3 regions of the Enterobacter sp. WI-ESBL-E8 genome follow, and region 3 is predicted to be linked to each of the others. Evidence: predicted binding sites of a transcription regulator. Region 3 holds the regulator's gene; each other region holds the start of a gene.
What was found. Region 3 encodes CRP, which controls carbon source genes, mostly activating them, when cyclic AMP is high. Its sites were predicted from a motif close to ATGTGANNNNNNTCACAT; they were not measured.

Region 1 (4,205 bases), 210 kb from region 3:
GTTTCAGCGCAGGTTAAGCGAATGCCAGGCGGGGTTTCAGGGCTTGCATTCCACCAAAAGAAAGGCGTTAATAGGCAAAACGAAATAAAACGAAAGTGTTTTTACTAAGGAGCTCGCATGGGCAGCACCGATCCATCCGCAGAAAAGCGCATCACCGGCACCAGCGAAAGGCGAGAGCAGATCATTCAGCGGCTGCGGGCGCAGGGAAGCGTACAGGTTAACGATCTTTCTCATTTATATGGCGTATCAACGGTAACGATCCGCAACGATCTGGCATTCCTGGAAAAACAGGGCATCGCCGTGCGCGCTTACGGTGGCGCGCTCATCTGCGAAGGCAATACGCCGGGCGCTGAGCCATCTGTGGAAGACAAAAGCTCGCTCAACACGGCGGTGAAGCGCAGCATCGCGCAGGCCGCTGCCGCGCTGGTGAAGCCCGGACACCGCATTATTCTGGACTCCGGTACCACGACGTTTGAAATTGCCCGCATGCTCCGTCAGCACACGGATGTCATTGCCATGACCAATGGGATGAACGTGGCGAATGCGTTGCTGGAGGCGGAAGGCGTTGAGCTGCTGATGACCGGCGGGCACCTGCGCCGCCAGTCGCAATCCTTCTACGGCGACCAGGCGGAGCAGTCCCTACAGAATTATCACTTCGATCTGCTGTTCCTGGGCGTTGACGCCATCGATCTCGATCGCGGCGTGAGCACGCATAACGAAGACGAGGCCCGCCTGAACCGCCGGATGTGTGAAGTTGCGGAGCGTATTATCGTTGTGACCGACTCCAGCAAGTTTGACCGCTCAAGCCTGCATAAAATCATTGATACGCAGCGGATTGATATGATTATCGTCGACGAGGGGATCCCGACGGAGAGCCTGGACGGGTTGCGTAAAAGCGGGATCGAAGTGGTGTTGGTGAAGGGGTAGTTTCTCTCCTCACCCTAACCCTCTCCCCATAGGGGAGAGGGGACTGCTCGGTGCGGTTTTTACCCTCTCCCCTATGGGGAGAGGGCAGGGTGAGGGGCAATCACGTCACCGGCGCTGGGTTAAACACCGCCAGCTGGTTATGCAGCCCCCATTGGTCAGAGAAGGTTTTCTTCCGCCCGCTCGCCACGTCCAGAATGAAGTGGAACAGCTTCCAGCCTACCTCTTCAATACTCTCTTCCCCGGTGGCGATGGTGCCCGCGTTGATATCCATTAAGTCATACCAGCGGTTTGCCAGCTCGGTGCGCGTCGCCATTTTAATCACCGGCACCGCCATCAGGCCGTACGGCGTACCGCGCCCGGTGGTGAAGACCTGCACCGTAATGCCGGATGCGACCTGCTGCGTGCCGCAGACGAAATCGCTGGCCGGCGTTGCCGCGTAGATCAGGCCGCGCTTCGTTGGGCGCTGGCCCGGAGAGAGCACTTCAGCAATGGCGCTCTGACCGGATTTGGCAATGGAGCCGAGAGCTTTTTCCACCACGTTTGCCAGACCGCCCTTTTTGTTCCCCGGAGAGGGGTTGGCGCTGCGGTCGGTTTTGCCCATGTCGAGATAGTTATCGTACCAGGCCATCTCCTCCAGCAGGCGTTTGCCGACCTCTTCATTGACGGCGCGCGGCGTAAGCAAATGGATGGCGTCACGGACTTCGGTCACTTCGGAGAACATCACCGTGGCGCCGCAGCGAACAAGCAGATCGGACGCATAGCCCACCGCCGGGTTGGCCGTCACGCCGGAGAATGCATCGCTGCCGCCGCACTGGGTGCCCACCACCAGTTCCGAGGCCGGACACGTTTCGCGCTGGCGGCGGTTGAGTTTGTCCAGATGGCGCTCTGCGACCTGCAGAATATCGTCGACCATTGAACGAAAACCGACGTGGCGTTCGTCCTGCAGGCGCACAATGCTGGCCTCGTCTGCCGGGATGGCTTTGACATCTTCCGTGCCCTGCAGCAGGCGCTCGGGCTGGAGCTTTTCGCAACCCAGACCAATCACCATCACCTCGCCGCCAAAGTTCGGGTTGAGGGCGATGTTGTGGATGGTCCGGATGGGCACGACCGCTGCCGGTGCGTTAATCGCCACGCCGCAGCCGTAAAGGTGGTTAAGGCCGACCACGCCGTCCACGTTCAGGTATTTCGGCAGCAGATCGCGCTCGATGATTTTCACCACGTAATCCACTACGCCCGCCACGCAGTGCACGCTGGTGGTAATGCCGAGCAGATTTTTGGTGCCGACGCTGCCGTCCGCATTGCGATAGCCTTCAAAGGTATAACCTTCCAGCGGAGGAAGCGGCTCCGGCACGCGGGTTGCCAGGGGCAGCGTATTGAGCGGCGGTGCTTTTGGCAGCTCAACCAGCGACTCCTCAATCCAGCTACCCTGCGGAATGAAGCGGACGGCATAGCCGATGACTTCGCCGTAACGCACGATTTCGCCGTGAGCCGGGATATCCACCAGCGCAACTTTATGTCCCTGCGGAATATGCTCAGTCAGCTCCAGCCCGTCCGGGAATCGGGTTCCTGCTTTTAAGCCATTGTCGTTGACAATAATAGCCACGTTATCGGTGTCGTGTACTTTTATATAGAACGCCGTCGGCGATGCGTGTCGAATTTCAATGTCGGCCATTGTTCACTATTCTCCAGCAAAGTGTCTGATAATAAATTCAGCCAATTTTCTAATGGTAGAAATAAATACGCGGCTTTCAGAAATAAAGCATGTCAGCAGATAGGATATGAAAATGTGATCCCGATCGCTCCCGAACCAGTAATGCCTGATTCTGTGCATTAGCGCCCAGTGCTTTGTGCATATGCTCAAAATATTATCAAAATGCACCGGAATGCTTGAGCATTAAAACAATGTGCAGTGGTGGATTGCGTCTTATACTGAATGACGATTTTATAACGCCAAACCAGCTCAGAATAATAAATATAACCCTGTCGCTGCGTCTGAATAAATAAAATGATATTGAACAAGGCTGCGGAATTAAAAAGGTAAACGCGATGAATAACGATATCTTCCCGAATAAGTTTAAAGCGGCCCTTGCGGCGCATCAGATTCAGATTGGCTGCTGGTCCGCGCTGGCCAACCCCATCAGCACGGAAGTGCTGGGTCTGGCCGGCTTCGACTGGCTGGTGCTGGACGGCGAGCATGCGCCGAATGATATCAGCACCTTTATTCCGCAGCTGATGGCGCTCAAAGGCAGCCACAGCGCGCCGGTTGTGCGCGTGCCGACCAACGAGCCGGTGATCGTTAAACGTCTTCTGGATATCGGTTTCTACAATTTCCTGATCCCGTTTGTGGAAACGGCAGAGCAGGCGGCGCTGGCCGTGGCCTCCACGCGCTATCCCCCGGAAGGGATCCGCGGCGTCTCCGTTTCACACCGCGCCAACATGTTTGGCACCGTACCGGACTACTTCGCCCAGTCCAACAGCAACATCACCATCCTGGTCCAGATCGAGAGCCAGCAGGGCGTCGATAACGTCGATGCGATTGCCGCCACCGACGGCGTAGACGGTATCTTCGTTGGCCCAAGCGATCTGGCTGCCGCGTTCGGACACCTGGGGAATGCCGGTCATCCGGAAGTACAGCGTGCCATTCAGCACATCTTTGCCCGCGCCAAAGCGCACGGCAAACCGTGCGGCATTCTGGCACCGGTTGAGGCGGATGCCCGCCGCTATCTGGAGTGGGGTGCCACGTTTGTTGCCGTCGGCAGCGATCTCGGCGTATTTCGCTCGGCCACGCAGAAATTAGCGGACGCTTTTAAAAAATAACCATCATTGAGGAAAAAACTATGACGCTGAAAGTGGGTTTTATTGGCCTGGGGATCATGGGGAAACCAATGAGTAAGAACCTCATCAAAGCAGGTTACTCACTGGTGGTATCCGATCACAATCCGCAGGCGGTGGCTGAGGTGATAGCGGCTGGCGCAGAAGCGGCCACTACCGCGAAAGCCATTGCCGAGCAGTGCGATGTCATCATCACCATGCTGCCAAACTCACCGCATGTTAAAGAGGTTGCGCTGGGTGAGAACGGCATTATCGACGGAGCGAAGCCTGGCCTGGTGCTGATCGATATGAGCTCTATCGCACCGCTCGCAAGCCGTGAAATCAGCGAGGCGTTAAATGCGAAGGGCGTTGAAATGCTGGACGCGCCGGTCAGCGGCGGTGAGCCGAAAGCGATCGACGGCACGCTGTCGGTCATGGTCGGCGGCGACAAGGCCGTTTTCGACCAA
Region 2 (4,205 bases), 2.7 Mb from region 3:
GTAGGCCGGGTAAGGCGAAGCCGCCACCCGGCATTTCTTCCCCAATCCCCATAAAGTGAACTCCCTCGCATCCTCAGCGCAGCGGCAATGCTATTCTCGTCAGGCTGTTTTTTCGCCACGCCTTTTCCGTGGCGTGGTTAATTTTATTATGTCAAAGAGGAACTTGTATGAAACGTATGCCTTTGCTGGCAGCATTGCCCCTGCTGTGCGCTTCCGTTGCTTCTGCCAGTACCCTGATGTCCGTGGGCTACTTTAACGGCGGAGGTGACGTCACCGCCGGACCGGGTGGCGATATCAATAAGCTGGACGTCCGCCAAATTACCCACCTGAACTACTCGTTTGGTCTGGTCTATAACGATGAAAAAGACGAAACCAACGCCGCGCTGAAAGATCCGGCGAAGCTGCATCAGATCTGGCTGTCACCCAAAGTCGCCTCCGACCTCGCATTAATCCCGATCCTGCGTAAGCAAAATCCACATCTCAAAGTCCTGCTCTCCGTTGGCGGCTGGGGCGCCCGTGGCTTCTCCGGCGCGGCGGCCACCACAGAGAGTCGCGCGGTGTTTATCCGATCCGCGCAGGAGATTGTCGACAAATACGGCCTGGACGGGATCGATCTCGACTGGGAGTACCCGGTGAACGGTGCCTGGGGGCTGGTTGCAAGCAAGCCCGCCGATCGGGATAACTTCACCGCCCTGCTGAAAGAGTTGCGCGCCGCCTTCGGGCACAAAAAGCTGGTGACCATAGCGGTGGGCGCCAATGCGGAAAGTCCGAAAAGCTGGGTGGATGTGAAAGCCATCGCTCCCCTACTCGACTACATCAACCTGATGACCTACGACATGGCGTACGGTACGCAGTACTTCAACGCCAACCTGTATGACTCCAGCGCCTGGCCGACGGTGGCCGCCGCGGACAAATACAGCGTGGATTTTGTGGTGAACAACTATCTGGCCGCCGGGCTGAAGCCGCAGCAGATGAACCTCGGAATCGGTTTCTATGGCCGCGTGCCAAAACGTGCGGTGGAGCCGGGCATTGACTGGACCAAAACCGACGCGCAAAAAAATCCGGTCACCCAGCCCTACTTCGGTTCCCAGGAGATTGAGTTGTTCAGATCGCTCGGCTATGACCTGACCAAAGATACCTACGTGAAGTACAACGATATCGTGAAGAAGCTGCTGAACGATCCGCAGAAGCGTTTTACCGAGCACTGGGATGAACAGGCGAAAGTCCCGTGGCTGTCGGTGAAAGGTGCCGACGGCAACGCGCTGTTTGCGATTTCGTATGAGAACCCGCGTTCCGTTGCGATCAAAGCGGACTACATCAAAGAGAAAGGTCTCGCCGGGGCAATGTTCTGGGAGTACGGCGCGGATGACGAAAACCGGCTAGCGAAGCAGCTGGCGGAGTCGCTCGGGATCCCGCACAAGTAATGAAGCAATCAAACCCTCTCCCTGTGGGAGAGGGTTTGATGAGGCCATCAACCCGCGCCGTTATTGCATTTTTATCGTCGCAATCGGCTTCGGCGTGATGCCGAAGTCCTCTTTCAGCTCGCGCTTGCTCTTCATCACCATCTGGCCCTGGGTGTCGATCGTCATGTGCTGCGCGTCGGTATTATTGCGCGCCTGCCACAGCATCACCAGCTGCAGGCTGTTCTCTTTTTGCTCCGGCGTCAGCGCAACGCCATCGGGCCATTTTCCCAGCTCGACGGCGGTCACCAGACGCTGATAAATCTCCGGCGTCATGCCGCTAATCATGTCATCAATATTCACAATCGCGCCCTTTCAAAGGAATAATTTGCTGAATCGTTTTTTCAACCCTTAACCTGATCACCGTTTTCGTCGTCAGTGAAGCTCATTGAGGCCGAATTGACGCAGAAGCGCTCACCCGTTGGCTGAGGGCCATCCGGGAAGACGTGTCCAAGGTGCGCATCGCAGTTACCGCAGCGAATTTCCGTGCGCACCATACCGTGCGACGAGTCGGTCAGGTAGCGGATTGCCTCATCGCTCACCGGCTCGTAAAAGCTCGGCCAGCCGCAGCCAGAATCAAATTTCGTTTGTGAATTGAACAGGGGGGCATCACAGACCAGGCAGTGGTAGACGCCGTCTCGCTTGTTGTGCAGTAAACGCCCAGTGAACGGCGGCTCCGTTCCGTGATTCTGCGTCACGTAAAACTGCATTTCTGTGAGGTTTTTTTTCAAATCGTCAGGGTTACGTTGGTTCGACATATGCTTACATCTCGCTGTAGAAACAGACATCTTTTAACCCGGATTCTAACAAAACATTAACACCCTTGCGTGCACTTTTGTTCTAAACTTATGTGTCGCGAAAAGGCGGTCAGGCAATTGTGATCATGTTCACATTTTTATCCTGCGAGGACTTTAAAATTCCGGGCGCAGCCCCCATGTGGTTGCAAGCTCAAAGGGAAAGTGAGGCGAGTCAGTCGCACAAACGTTAGTCACAGGATTGATTTGTCGCAATGATTGACACGATTCCGCTTGACGCTGCGTAAGGTTTTTGTAATTTTACAGGCAACCTTTTATTCACTAACAAATAGCTGGTGGAATATATGACTATCAAAGTAGGTATCAACGGTTTTGGCCGTATCGGCCGTATTGTTTTCCGTGCTGCTCAGAAACGTTCTGACATCGAAATCGTTGGTATCAACGATCTCCTGGACGCTGAATACATGGCGTACATGCTGAAGTACGACTCAACTCACGGTCGTTTCGACGGCACCGTTGAAGTGAAAGACGGCCACCTGGTTGTTAACGGCAAAACCATCCGCGTTACTGCTGAGAAAGACCCAGCTAACCTGAAATGGAACGAAATCGGTGTTGACGTTGTAGCTGAAGCTACCGGTATCTTCCTGACCGACGAAACCGCGCGTAAACACATCACCGCTGGTGCGAAAAAAGTTGTTCTGACTGGTCCTTCCAAAGACAACACCCCAATGTTCGTTCGCGGTGCAAACTTCGAAACCTACGCTGGCCAGGACATCGTTTCCAACGCATCCTGCACCACCAACTGCCTGGCACCGCTGGCTAAAGTTATCAACGACAACTTCGGCATCGTTGAAGGTCTGATGACTACCGTTCACGCGACCACCGCTACTCAGAAAACCGTTGATGGCCCGTCTCACAAAGACTGGCGCGGCGGCCGTGGCGCGGCTCAGAACATCATCCCATCCTCTACCGGTGCTGCTAAAGCAGTAGGTAAAGTACTGCCAGAACTGAATGGCAAACTGACTGGTATGGCGTTCCGCGTTCCAACTCCTAACGTATCCGTTGTTGACCTGACCGTTCGTCTGGAAAAAGCTGCTTCTTATGAAGAAATTAAGAAAGCAATCAAAGCTGCTTCCGAAGGCGCAATGAAAGGCGTTCTGGGCTACACCGAAGACGACGTTGTATCTACCGATTTCAACGGCGAAGTGTGCACTTCCGTGTTCGATGCTAAAGCAGGTATCGCACTGAACGACAACTTCGTTAAACTGGTATCCTGGTACGACAACGAAACCGGCTACTCTAACAAAGTACTGGACCTGATCGCTCACATCTCCAAATAAGTTGAGATGAGTGTTTGATCCAAAAAGGCGACTTCGGTCGCCTTTTTTATTGTTTTTAGACAGAGGATTGCTTAATGATTAATAAAATTTTTGCACTTCCGGTAGTCGAACAACTTACCCCTGTGCTCTCCCGCCGTCAGATTGACGGTGCCGACGTTATCGTCGTTGACCATCCACGCGTGAAAGCCTCCGTGGCGCTGAACGGCGCTCACCTGCTCTCCTGGAAACCGGAAGGTGAAGCCGAAGGTTTATGGCTGAGCGATGCGACCTCTTTCAAAAAAGGGGCGGCGATCCGCGGTGGCGTACCGATCTGCTGGCCGTGGTTCGGCCCTTCCGCACAGCAGGGTTTGCCTTCTCACGGGTTTGCACGTAACCAGCAGTGGACCCTGAAAGCGCATAATGAAGATGAAAACGGCGCAGTGCTGACCTTTGAGCTGCAGGCGAATGACGAAACACGCGCCCTCTGGCCGCACGATTTCACCCTGTACGCCCGCTTTAAGTTGAGCAAAACCTGCGAAATCGAACTGGAAGCCCACGGTGAGTTCGAAACCACCGCGGCCCTGCACACCTACTTCAACGTGGGTGATATCAGCGCAGTGAAGGTGAGCGGCCTTGGCGATACCTTTATCGACAAAGTGGATAACGCTAAA
Region 3 (4,205 bases):
GTTCTACGAAGGGTTACACGGCGGCGTGGTCACGCCCCAGCACGACGTGGCGCGCCACGTGGATCTGCTGGTCGGGGTGGTTCCTATCGTTAACCTGGAGTGGATCCAGAAGCTGACGCGTGACATGAGCGAGCGCGGCCACTCGCGCGAGGCGGTGATGGATTCCGTCGTTCGCTCAATGGAAGACTACATCAATTACTTAACGCCGCAATTCTCCCGCACGCACATTAACTTCCAGCGCGTGCCGACGGTGGACACCTCCAACCCGTTTGCCGCCAAAACGATCCCTTCTCTGGATGAGAGCTTTGTGGTGATCCATTTCCGCAATCTTGAAGGCATCGATTACCCCTGGCTGCTGGCGATGCTGCAGGGCTCGTTTATTTCGCACATGAATACATTGGTGGTGCCGGGCGGAAAAATGGGACTGGCAATGGAGCTTATCATGACGCCGCTGGTGGAGCGGCTGATGGAAGGGAAGCAGATCGCATAATCATTTTTGCCCGGTGGCGCTGCGCTTACCGGGCCTACAATCCGTAGGGCGGGTAAGCGCAGCGCCACCCGCCAAAAGATTAAGCCTCGATCACTTCATACGAATGGGTAATTTTTACCGCTTTCTCCAGCATTAACGCCACAGAGCAGTACTTCTCCGCAGACAGGTCCACCGCGCGTGAGACCGCCGCGTCTTTCAGCGCTTTACCGGTGACAACAAAGTGAAGATTAATGTGGGTGAACAGGCGTGGTGCCTCTTCCCGGCGCTCTGAGGTGAGTTTGACCTCGCAATCCGTCACGTCATGACGGCCTTTTTGCAGAATCGACACCACGTCAATCGCGCTGCATCCGCCTGCCGCCATCAGCACCATTTCCATTGGGCTTGGCGCTTTATCGCCGGAGTTACCATCCATCAAAATCTGGTGTCCTGACGCGGACTCGCCCAGGAACGTTAAACCTTCAACCCACTTCACGCGCGCTTGCATATTTTTGAACTCCAACGTTGCATTTTTGGTGACAGATTACGCGTGCGTTACATTTCTCGCAATGGAAGGCGACCTGCATCATGCTGAAGCGAGACACCAGGAGACACGCGGCGAAAGCTATGCTAAAACACTCAGGATGCTACAGTAATACATTGACGTTACACGTGTATGCAGAGGACATCAAACTTTACTGGCTGCGAAACGTTACGGTAGCCGACTTCCCAGGGTATGGGTAAGAATTCGATTGCAACCCCAGAGTCCGGATGCATCTGATGACTCTGGTGACAGCTTATAACAGAGGATAACAGCGCATGGTGCTTGGCAAACCGCAAACAGACCCGACTCTCGAATGGTTCTTGTCTCATTGCCACATTCATAAGTACCCATCGAAGAGCACGCTGATTCACCAGGGTGAAAAAGCGGAAACGTTGTATTACATCGTTAAAGGCTCGGTGGCAGTGCTGATCAAAGATGAAGAAGGGAAAGAGATGATCCTTTCTTATCTGAACCAGGGCGATTTCATCGGTGAACTGGGCCTGTTTGAAGAGGGCCAGGAACGTAGCGCCTGGGTTCGTGCAAAGACAGCATGTGAAGTGGCTGAAATTTCTTACAAGAAGTTCCGTCAGCTGATTCAGGTTAACCCTGACATCCTGATGCGTCTTTCTTCCCAGATGGCGCGCCGTCTGCAGGTCACCTCTGAGAAAGTGGGTAACCTCGCCTTCCTGGACGTAACTGGCCGTATTGCACAAACGCTGCTGAACCTGGCGAAACAGCCAGACGCAATGACCCACCCGGACGGCATGCAAATTAAAATTACCCGTCAGGAAATTGGTCAGATCGTCGGTTGTTCCCGTGAGACAGTGGGCCGTATCCTGAAAATGCTGGAAGATCAAAACCTGATCTCCGCCCACGGTAAAACCATCGTGGTCTACGGAACGCGTTAATTCCGCTTAAACGGCGTGTCACCGCAGGGTGTCACGCCGTTTTTGTCTCTACTCCCCATGTGGCGCAGGCTGATCTATCACCCCGAAGTTAACTACGCACTGCGACAAACGCTGGTGTTGTGTCTTCCTGTGGCCGTGGGCTTGATCCTCGGACATCTTCAGCAAGGTCTGCTGTTTTCTCTCGTGCCCGCCTGCTGCAACATCGCCGGTCTGGACACGCCGCATAAGCGCTTTTTCAAACGTCTGACTATTGGCGGCTGCCTGTTTGCGGGCTGCAGCCTCGCCGTACAGCTTCTGCTTGCCCGGGACATCCCGCTGCCGCTGATCCTGACCGTGCTGGCCATGACCCTCGGCGTCACCGCCGAAATCAGCTCGCTGCACGCCCGCCTGCTTCCCGCCTCGCTGATTGCGGCCATTTTCACGCTGAGCCTCGCCGGGAATATGCCGGTGTGGGAGCCGCTGCTGATCTACGCTCTGGGGACGCTGTGGTACGGGCTGTTCAACTGGTTCTGGTTCTGGCTGTGGCGCGAACAGCCGCTGCGCGAATCCCTGAGCCTGCTCTATGTGCAGCTGGCGGATTACTGCGAAGCCAAATATACCCTGCTCACCCAGCATACCGATCCGGAAAAATCCTTGCCGCCTCTGCTGACGCGCCAGCAAAAGGTGGTGGATTTGATAAGCCAGTGCTATCAGCAGCTGCACATGCTCGCCGCCAACAAGAACCACGAATACAAACGGCTGCTGCGCACCTTCCAGGTCGGGCTCGATCTGCAGGAACATATCTCCGTTAGCCTTCACCATCCGCAGGAGGTACAAAAGCTGGTCGAGCGCAGCCACGCCGAAGCGGTGATCCGCTGGAACGCGCAGACCGTATCGGCACGTCTGCGGGTCCTGGCTGACGATATTCTCTACCACCGCTACCCCACGCGCTTTAACATGGAAAAACAGCTCGGCGCGCTGGAGAAAATCGCACGCCAGCATCCGGATAACCCGGTTGGCCAGTTTGCCGCCTGGCACTTCAGCCGCATCGCCCGCGTGCTGCGCACGCAGCGCCCGCTTTATCCCCGCGATCTGATGGCGGATAAGCAAAAGCGGCTGCCGCTACTGCCCGCGCTCAGAAGCTATCTTTCTCTTAAATCATCCGCCCTGCGTAACGCCGCCAGGATCAGCGTAATGCTCAGTACCGCCAGCCTGATGGGCATGGCGCTGCATCTGCCGAAACCCTACTGGATCTTAATGACCGTGCTGTTTGTCACCCAGAACGGCTACGGCGCCACGCGGGTGCGTATTCTGCACCGGGCCGGCGGAACGATGGCGGGGCTGATTATTGCGGGCGTGACGCTGCACTTCCACGTGCCGGAAGGTTATACCCTGGCAGGGATGTTAGCGATTACGCTGGTGAGCTACCTGATTATCCGCAAAAACTACGGCTGGGCGATGGTGGGCTTTACGGTGACGGCGGTGTATACCCTGCAGCTGCTCACGCTCAATGGTGAACAGTTTATTGTCGCCAGGCTGATTGATACCCTCATTGGCTGCCTGATTGCCTTTGGCGGCATGGTCTGGCTGTGGCCGCAGTGGCAAAGCGGGCTGCTCAGGCAGAACGCCCACGACGCGCTGGAGGCCGACCAGCAGGCCATTCGATTGATCCTGAGCGACGACCCGCAGCCCTCCCCGCTGGCCTATCAGCGCATGAAGGTCAACCAGGCGCATAACGCCCTGTTTAACTCGCTCAACCAGGCGATGCAGGAGCCGGGCTTTAACTCGCACTATCTGGCGGACATGAAGCTCTGGGTGACGCACAGCCAGTTTATCGTCGAGCATATTAACGCCATGACAACGCTGGCGCGCGAGCACACGATGCTGACGCCAGACCTGGCCCAACGTTACCTGCAGTCGTGTGAAATTGCGCTGCAGCGATGTCAGCAGCGCCTGGAATATGACTCGCCGGGCGAGTCGGGAGATTCGAACATTCTGGAAGCGCCGGAGACGTTAACCCACGGGCCCATGAGCACCCTGGAGCAGCATTTACAGCGCATTCTGGGGCATCTGAACACCATGCACACCATTTCGTCGGTGGCATGGCGTCAGCGTCCACATCACGGGATTTGGCTCACCCGCAGGCTGAAGCGGACGGCGTATTAACCTTTTACGATCTTCGCGACCGCAGCGGCAAAACGGGTTAACCCGTCTTCAATGTCTTTGTCTTCCACCACCAGCGACGGTGCAAAACGCATCACGTCCGGACCCGCGTTCAGCACCATCACCCCTTCGTGGGCGGCGGCGT

Region 1: the regulator CRP is predicted to act here: its motif matches at 2,712-2,729, upstream of garD (galactarate dehydratase).
Region 2: the regulator CRP is predicted to act here: its motif matches at 2,336-2,353, upstream of msrB (peptide-methionine (R)-S-oxide reductase MsrB).

What each region holds. Positions count from the first base shown of each region.
Region 1 covers NZ_JBRWXJ010000001.1:4,392,229-4,396,433, reverse strand. Annotated here, with positions in the region: gene ACWHWP_RS20900 (DeoR family transcriptional regulator) at 118-927, shown strand; gene garD (galactarate dehydratase) at 1,028-2,599, opposite strand; gene garL (2-dehydro-3-deoxyglucarate aldolase) at 2,974-3,744, shown strand; gene garR (2-hydroxy-3-oxopropionate reductase) at 3,765-4,205, shown strand, end outside.
Region 2 covers NZ_JBRWXJ010000001.1:1,905,376-1,909,580, reverse strand. Annotated here, with positions in the region: gene ACWHWP_RS09080 (glycoside hydrolase family 18 protein) at 168-1,424, shown strand; gene ACWHWP_RS09075 (YeaC family protein) at 1,485-1,748, opposite strand; gene msrB (peptide-methionine (R)-S-oxide reductase MsrB) at 1,805-2,218, opposite strand; gene gapA (glyceraldehyde-3-phosphate dehydrogenase) at 2,560-3,555, shown strand; gene ACWHWP_RS09060 (D-hexose-6-phosphate mutarotase) at 3,630-4,205, shown strand, end outside.
Region 3 covers NZ_JBRWXJ010000001.1:4,597,594-4,601,798, forward strand. Annotated here, with positions in the region: gene ACWHWP_RS21995 (phosphoribulokinase) at 1-490, shown strand, start outside; gene ACWHWP_RS22000 (OsmC family protein) at 570-974, opposite strand; gene crp (cAMP-activated global transcriptional regulator CRP) at 1,286-1,918, shown strand; gene ACWHWP_RS22010 (YccS/YhfK family putative transporter) at 1,976-4,063, shown strand; gene argD (bifunctional acetylornithine/succinyldiaminopimelate transaminase) at 4,060-4,205, opposite strand, start outside.